Regions from separate parts of the Cytobacillus kochii genome, predicted to be linked through region 2. Evidence: a T-box and tRNA genes for the amino acid it is inferred to sense, from the RefSeq annotation. Region 2 holds a T-box; the other holds one or more tRNA genes.
The links. The T-box of region 2 lies ahead of ileS (isoleucine--tRNA ligase). A T-box ahead of a tRNA ligase gene usually reads a tRNA of that ligase, here a tRNA-Ile.
Positions count from the first base shown of each region.

Region 1: it encodes a tRNA-Ile, which carries the amino acid that the T-box ahead of ileS (isoleucine--tRNA ligase) is inferred to sense. The anticodon was not compared.

Region 1 is NZ_CP085254.1:8,663-12,878, forward strand. It holds gene gyrA (DNA gyrase subunit A) at 1-103, shown strand, start outside; rRNA gene LG276_RS00040 (16S ribosomal RNA) at 585-2,133, shown strand; tRNA gene LG276_RS00045 (tRNA-Ile) at 2,233-2,309, shown strand; tRNA gene LG276_RS00050 (tRNA-Ala) at 2,325-2,400, shown strand; rRNA gene LG276_RS00055 (23S ribosomal RNA) at 2,551-4,216, shown strand, end outside.
Region 2 is NZ_CP085254.1:1,854,933-1,859,148, forward strand. It holds gene LG276_RS09825 (cell division protein SepF) at 1-434, shown strand, start outside; gene LG276_RS09830 (YggT family protein) at 442-708, shown strand; gene LG276_RS09835 (RNA-binding protein) at 872-1,648, shown strand; gene LG276_RS09840 (DivIVA domain-containing protein) at 1,793-2,308, shown strand; T-box leader at 2,383-2,633, shown strand; gene ileS (isoleucine--tRNA ligase) at 2,731-4,216, shown strand, end outside.

The DNA.
Region 1 (4,216 bases), 1.8 Mb from region 2:
TGAAAAGGAAGAAGAAAAAGATGGAGAAGAGCGAGCAAAGCCACTTGAAACTGCAGAGGAATTGCCTGAAGCATCTATCGACAGTGAAGATGAAAGAGAATAAACAAATTGTTTAAATCAAATGAGTGCCGACACAATTCAAATTTCAAAATTGGATTGTGTTCGGCTTTTTTATTAGGATGAGATCATTTTAATGACTACCTTTAGCACACTACTACAGACTATACTAATAGGGTTTTATAGATTCTTTTAGGAGTATCAATGGAGGTATTTTTTGGTGTTAACTATGAATGAAATGGTCAATAAATTATTTTATAAAAATAATTGTTGAATAATGCTTGCAAATAGTGGTTACTGCTGATATACTTATTCAAGTCAGCAAGAGGACGACATGAAAGATTGATTGACATCAAAAAAAGATGTTGACTCAGATGACACGATATGTTATATTAATAAAGTCGCTTCTGAAGCGAACGAGATTGTTCTTTGAAAACTGAACGAACGTAAAACGTCAAGCGTAATTCTAAAAAAGCTGATTTATCAGCAACAAAGCACCATAGGTGCAAATGAGCTAATCAAACACTTTATTGGAGAGTTTGATCCTGGCTCAGGACGAACGCTGGCGGCGTGCCTAATACATGCAAGTCGAGCGAATCTGAGGGAGCTTGCTCCCAAAGATTAGCGGCGGACGGGTGAGTAACACGTGGGCAACCTGCCTGTAAGACTGGGATAACTCCGGGAAACCGGGGCTAATACCGGATAATATCTATTTATACATATAATTAGATTGAAAGATGGTTCTGCTATCACTTACAGATGGGCCCGCGGCGCATTAGCTAGTTGGTGAGGTAACGGCTCACCAAGGCGACGATGCGTAGCCGACCTGAGAGGGTGATCGGCCACACTGGGACTGAGACACGGCCCAGACTCCTACGGGAGGCAGCAGTAGGGAATCTTCCGCAATGGACGAAAGTCTGACGGAGCAACGCCGCGTGAGTGATGAAGGTTTTCGGATCGTAAAACTCTGTTGTTAGGGAAGAACAAGTACCGGAGTAACTGCCGGTACCTTGACGGTACCTAACCAGAAAGCCACGGCTAACTACGTGCCAGCAGCCGCGGTAATACGTAGGTGGCAAGCGTTGTCCGGAATTATTGGGCGTAAAGCGCGCGCAGGCGGTTCCTTAAGTCTGATGTGAAAGCCCACGGCTCAACCGTGGAGGGTCATTGGAAACTGGGGAACTTGAGTGCAGAAGAGGAAAGTGGAATTCCAAGTGTAGCGGTGAAATGCGTAGAGATTTGGAGGAACACCAGTGGCGAAGGCGACTTTCTGGTCTGTAACTGACGCTGAGGCGCGAAAGCGTGGGGAGCAAACAGGATTAGATACCCTGGTAGTCCACGCCGTAAACGATGAGTGCTAAGTGTTAGAGGGTTTCCGCCCTTTAGTGCTGCAGCAAACGCATTAAGCACTCCGCCTGGGGAGTACGACCGCAAGGTTGAAACTCAAAGGAATTGACGGGGGCCCGCACAAGCGGTGGAGCATGTGGTTTAATTCGAAGCAACGCGAAGAACCTTACCAGGTCTTGACATCCTCTGACAATCCTAGAGATAGGACTTTCCCCTTCGGGGGACAGAGTGACAGGTGGTGCATGGTTGTCGTCAGCTCGTGTCGTGAGATGTTGGGTTAAGTCCCGCAACGAGCGCAACCCTTGATCTTAGTTGCCAGCATTCAGTTGGGCACTCTAAGGTGACTGCCGGTGACAAACCGGAGGAAGGTGGGGATGACGTCAAATCATCATGCCCCTTATGACCTGGGCTACACACGTGCTACAATGGATGGTACAAAGGGCTGCAAGACCGCGAGGTTTAGCCAATCCCATAAAACCATTCTCAGTTCGGATTGTAGGCTGCAACTCGCCTACATGAAGCCGGAATCGCTAGTAATCGCGGATCAGCATGCCGCGGTGAATACGTTCCCGGGCCTTGTACACACCGCCCGTCACACCACGAGAGTTTGTAACACCCGAAGTCGGTGGGGTAACCTTTTGGAGCCAGCCGCCTAAGGTGGGACAGATGATTGGGGTGAAGTCGTAACAAGGTAGCCGTATCGGAAGGTGCGGCTGGATCACCTCCTTTCTAAGGAATATACGGAATTAACTTGATGTTAGACTGTTCGTTCAGTTTTGAGAGTGCAATCTCTTTGATATGATTAAATACTTTACCGTGAAGTTATGTGGGCCTATAGCTCAGCTGGTTAGAGCGCACGCCTGATAAGCGTGAGGTCGATGGTTCGAGTCCATTTAGGCCCACCATTTTAACTTTAATACGGGGCCTTAGCTCAGCTGGGAGAGCGCCTGCTTTGCACGCAGGAGGTCAGCGGTTCGATCCCGCTAGGCTCCACCAACAAATCGTTCTTTGAAAACTAGATAATGTAATGAAGAAGATTACCGAGTAATCGCCACCTTAGTTATTTTCTCTCTATATAATAGAGTAGAGATACTAAACTTTTTTAAAAACACAACCGTGAGGGAAGCGAAAGCAACCCAAACATATGGTTAAGTTAATAAGGGCGCACGGTGAATGCCTTGGCACTAGGAGCCGATGAAGGACGGGACTAACACCGATATGCTTCGGGGAGCTGTAAGTAAGCTTTGATCCGGAGATTTCCGAATGGGGAAACCCCCTATCCGTTATGGGATAGGATCCATACCTGAATACATAGGGTATGGAAGGCAGACCCGGGGAACTGAAACATCTAAGTACCCGGAGGAAGAGAAAGCAAACGCGATTCCCTGAGTAGCGGCGAGCGAAACGGGATTAGCCCAAACCAAGAGGCTTGCCTCTTGGGGTTGTAGGACATTCTATACGGAGTTACAAAGGAACGAGATAGACGAAGAGGTCTGGAAAGGCCCGCCATAGGAGGTAAAAGCCCTGTAGTTGAAACTTCGTTCCCTCCAGAGTGGATCCTGAGTACGGCGGGACACGAGAAATCCCGTCGGAAGCAGGGAGGACCATCTCCCAAGGCTAAATACTCCCTAGTGACCGATAGTGAACCAGTACCGTGAGGGAAAGGTGAAAAGCACCCCGGAAGGGGAGTGAAAGAGATCCTGAAACCGTGTGCCTACAAGTAGTTAGAGCCCGTTAATGGGTGATAGCGTGCCTTTTGTAGAATGAACCGGCGAGTTACGATTACATGCGAGGTTAAGTTGGACAGACGGAGCCGTAGCGAAAGCGAGTCTGAATAGGGCGAATGAGTATGTGGTCGTAGACCCGAAACCAGGTGATCTACCCATGTCCAGGGTGAAGTCCAGGTAACACTGGATGGAGGCCCGAACCCACGTACGTTGAAAAGTGCGGGGATGAGGTGTGGGTAGCGGAGAAATTCCAATCGAACTTGGAGATAGCTGGTTCTCTCCGAAATAGCTTTAGGGCTAGCCTCATGCGTAAGAATCTTGGAGGTAGAGCACTGTTTGGACTAGGGGCCCTCATCGGGTTACCGAATTCAGACAAACTCCGAATGCCAAAGATTTATCCATGGGAGTCAGACTGCGAGTGATAAGATCCGTAGTCAAGAGGGAAACAGCCCAGACCACCAGCTAAGGTCCCAAAGTATACGTTAAGTGGAAAAGGATGTGGAGTTGCTTAGACAACCAGGATGTTGGCTTAGAAGCAGCCACCATTTAAAGAGTGCGTAATAGCTCACTGGTCGAGTGACTCCGCGCCGAAAATGTACCGGGGCTAAACGTATCACCGAAGCTGTGGATTGAACATCGTTGATGTTCAGTGGTAGGAGAGCGTTCTAAGGGCGTTGAAGCTAGACCGTAAGGACTGGTGGAGCGCTTAGAAGTGAGAATGCCGGTATGAGTAGCGAAAGATGGGTGAGAATCCCATCCACCGAATGCCTAAGGTTTCCTGAGGAAGGCTCGTCCGCTCAGGGTTAGTCGGGACCTAAGCCGAGGCTGAAAAGCGTAGGCGATGGACAACAGGTTGATATTCCTGTACCACCGTATTCTGTTTGAGTGATGGGGGGACGCAGGAGGATAGGGTAAGCGCACGATTGGATGTGCGTCTAAGCAGTTAGAGGGACCATGAGGCAAATCCCATGGTCATATACCTTGAGCTGTGATAGCGAGGGAAATTTAGTACCGAAGTTCTTGATTCCACACTGCCAAGAAAAGCCTCTAGCGAGGAATAAGGTGCCCGTACCGCAAACCGACAC
Region 2 (4,216 bases):
ATGAGACAAGAGAAGATGATTACGCTAACAGTAGGGATCGTAAAGAAGAGCAAGAAACAACCTCTGTGCGGGCTTCTCAAAGGCAGCATGCTGCAACAAAACAAAATGTCGTAAGTTTACAATCCGTCCAAGGACAAGGCGGTCAGCAAAAATCATCAAAAGTTGTCCTTGTGGAGCCGCGCGTCTATGCTGAAGCTCAAGAAATTGCTGATCAATTGAAGAATAGAAAAGCTGTTGTGGTTAATCTTCAAAGAATTGATAAAAGCCAGGCAAAGCGCATTGTTGATTTTTTAAGTGGAACTGTGTATGCCATTGGTGGAGATATACAAAAAATTGGAATGGACATCTTTTTATGTACACCTGAAAATGTCGAAGTATCTGGTAATATTTCACAAATAATTCAGGAACAGGAAGAAGAAAACTCGAGGTGGTAAATTAAATATGGCAACTTTATTTTCGATTATTATAACAGCCGTGGAGATTTATTCATGGGCATTGATTATATACATACTCATGTCATGGTTTCCGAATGCAAGAGAATCTAGTATTGGGCAAATTTTAACAAAAATTTGTGAACCCTTTCTTGAACCATTTAGACGTGTCATTCCGCCAATTGGTGGGATGTTAGATATTTCGCCGATTGTAGCCATATTAGTATTAAATTTAGCTACATCCGGAATTAGACAAATATTTTTTTGGATGATGTAGAAAATACGAGCTAATGCTTAGCTCGTATTTTGTTTTTTCAATGACTATTCATCGGGATTCTAAGACAATTGTAAAACAAATAAAAAATAAATGTTATACTATTATACAATTGTTAAACATAGTTAGGCTTTTCTTGCCTAACCAGTTTTAAAGGAGTAAGCAAATGTCAAATCTATATCAACATTTTCGTACGGAAGAGAGAGAGTTTATTGATCAAGTGTTAAGTTGGCGACAAACGGTTGAACAAACGTATGCGCCTAAGCTTACAGATTTTCTCGATCCAAGGGAACAAGATATTTTACACACCATCATTGGTTCTCAAAGTGATGTGCGCGTACAATTTGACGGTGGACATAGAAACGCTGAAAGAAAACGCGCGCTTATTTTTCCAGATTATTTTATACCGGAAATGGACGATTTTCGCTTAGAATTATACCAAGTAAATTATCCGCATAAATTCGTATTAATCGAGCATCCTCAAGTACTTGGAAGCCTGATGTCACTCGGATTGAAAAGAAGTAAATTTGGAGATATTTTGTTTGAAGGTCATACGATACAAGTAATTGTCTCTAAGGAAGTATCCTCTTATATTTCTATGCAATTAGAATCTGTTGGGAAAGCTTCTGTTCAACTTGAAGAAAAGCCATTTGCATCTGTTATCGATGCAAAAGAGCAGTGGCAAGAAAAAGTTTTTACAATGTCATCCTTAAGACTTGATACGCTGATTGCATCGATTTATAATTTTTCTAGACAAAAGGCGCAACAACTCATTTCTGCAAAAAAAGTAAAAGTAAATTGGGCAATGAAAGAAAATGTAGCATTCGATTGCCGTGAGAGTGATACAATTTCAGTAAGAGGCTATGGGCGCTGTAAGGTTATTGCGATTGAGGGAAAAACGAAGAAAGAAAAATGGAAAGTAGTTGTCGGTATACAAAAATAATCTTTTTTAGCTATAATGATTATAGTGTGTTACCGATATAAAATTGAAAGTGTATCGAATTTTATGCAGGAATCTGCAAGAAACTGTCGAATTACATGTTAACAAATGTACATAATTTGACCAACTGATCTAGGAGGTGGCCTTATGCCATTAACACCATTAGATATTCATAACAAAGAGTTCAGCAAAGGTTTTCGTGGATATGATGAAGATGAAGTAAATGAGTTTTTAGATCAAGTGATTAAAGACTATGAAATCATTATTCGTGAGAAGAAGGAATTAGAAGAGCGTTTAAACGACTTAAATGAAAGAGTCGGACATTTTAATACGATCGAAGAGACGTTAAATAAGTCGATTGTTGTTGCGCAAGAAGCTGGGGAAGAAGTGAAGCGAAACGCACAGAAAGAGGCAAAGTTAATTATTCGGGAAGCGGAGAAAAACGCCGATAGGATTGTGAATGAATCATTATCTAAAGCAAGGAAGATTGCGCTAGATATAGAAGATTTGAAAAAGCAATCGAAAGTATTTAGAAATCGTTTTAAAATGTTAATTGAAGCCCAATTAGATATGCTGCAGAATGATGACTGGGACCACTTAATGGAGTATGAGCTAGATACAACAGAATTAAAGTCTACAAAAGAAGAAGAATCTAGAGTATAAGATACTTTTATCTTTTAAGATAAACGACGACTTGACGAAGTTGTATCCTATCGCATATAATCTAGAAAAAACATGATAAAACGATGACAGGGATAGTAGCATTCTATCTTACTTAAAAGAGTGGATTTCCACTTCAGCGATTCAGGGTAGGTGAAAGCCTGATATTAAGAAGAAGAATTTGAACATCACCCTTGAGTTCCTTACTTGAGCTAAAAAGTTAGAGTAAGGCGTAGACGTTCACGTTACGAATTGATTTTTGAGCGGATAGGAATTTCTCTATCTACAAGGGTGGTACCGCGGGAATATATAACCTCTCGTCCCTTTTTTGGGATGAGGGGTTTTTTGTGTTTTTTCCGCGTACCTTATGTATGAACGCTACTTTGGTCATAATGTTATGTAGTATGTTGAGGAGGAAATGAGCTATGGATTACAAAGATACTTTATTAATGCCTAAAACAGATTTCCCAATGAGAGGAAATTTGCCAAAAAGAGAACCTGAAATGCAAACAGAATGGAATGAACAAGATATTTATGCAAAAGTGCTTGAGCGCACAAAAAATCAACCTTTGTTTGTTCTGCATGACGGACCTCCTTATGCGAATGGCGATCTTCATATCGGACATGCATTAAATAAAATTTTAAAAGACTTTATCAACCGCTATAAATCAATGAGTGGTTACCATGCACCATATGTTCCTGGTTGGGATACGCATGGATTACCCATTGAACAAGCATTAACGAATAAAGGTGTAAAACGTAAAGAAATGACGGTAGCAGAATTCCGTAAGCTTTGTGAAGAATATGCGTACGGTCAAATCGAAAATCAACGTGAACAATTCATGCGATTAGGTGTTCGTGGAGATTGGGAAAATCCCTATATTACATTAAAACCTGCCTATGAGGCCCAACAAATTAAAGTTTTTGGTGAGATGGCGAAGAAAGGTTATATCTATAAAGGGAAGAAACCTGTTTACTGGTCACCATCATCTGAGTCTGCATTAGCTGAAGCTGAGATTGAATATAAAGATAAGCAATCCGCTTCCATTTATGTAGGATTCAAAGTGAAAGATGGCAAAGATGTTTTAACTGATGACGTACGTATTATTATTTGGACAACCACTCCTTGGACAATGCCAGCTAACTTAGGTATTTCTGTCCACCCGAAACTAAAATATGTTGTCGTTGAAGTGGATAACGAAAAATATTTAGTAGCTGAAGACCTGCTAGCGACAGTGTCAGAAGAGATTGGCTGGGAAAATCCTAAGGTCGTTCAAACCATTCAAGGTAGTGACTTAGAATATGTGACTGCTGAACATCCATTATATGGCCGTGATTCACTTGTTATGCTTGGTGACCATGTAACTACAGACGCTGGTACTGGTTGTGTTCATACGGCTCCAGGACATGGTGAAGACGACTTTTACATCGGAAGTAAATATGGCTTAGATGTATTATGTCCAGTAGATGATAAAGGTGTAATGACAGAAGAAGCACCTGGCTTTGAAGGTCTTTTCTATGATAAGGCGAATAAACCAATCACTGAAAAATTAGAAGAAGTCGGCGCGTTATTGAAGCTTTCTTTTATCAAGCATTCTTATCCACATGATTGGCGTACAAAAAAACCAGTTATTTTCCGTGCAACGGCTCAATGGTTTGCTTCAATTAAAGATTTTAGACAGGAATTATTGCAAGCAATTAATGATACAACATTTACACCAGCATGGGGCGAAACAAGGCTTTATAATATGGTTCGTGATCGTGGCGATTGGTGTATTTCTAGACAGCGCGCATGGGGTGTGCCAATTCCTGTCTTCTATGCAGAAAATGGAGAAGAGATTATTACAGACGAAACCATTAATCATGTATCCAACCTATTTAGAGAGCACGGTTCTAATGTGTGGTTTGAAA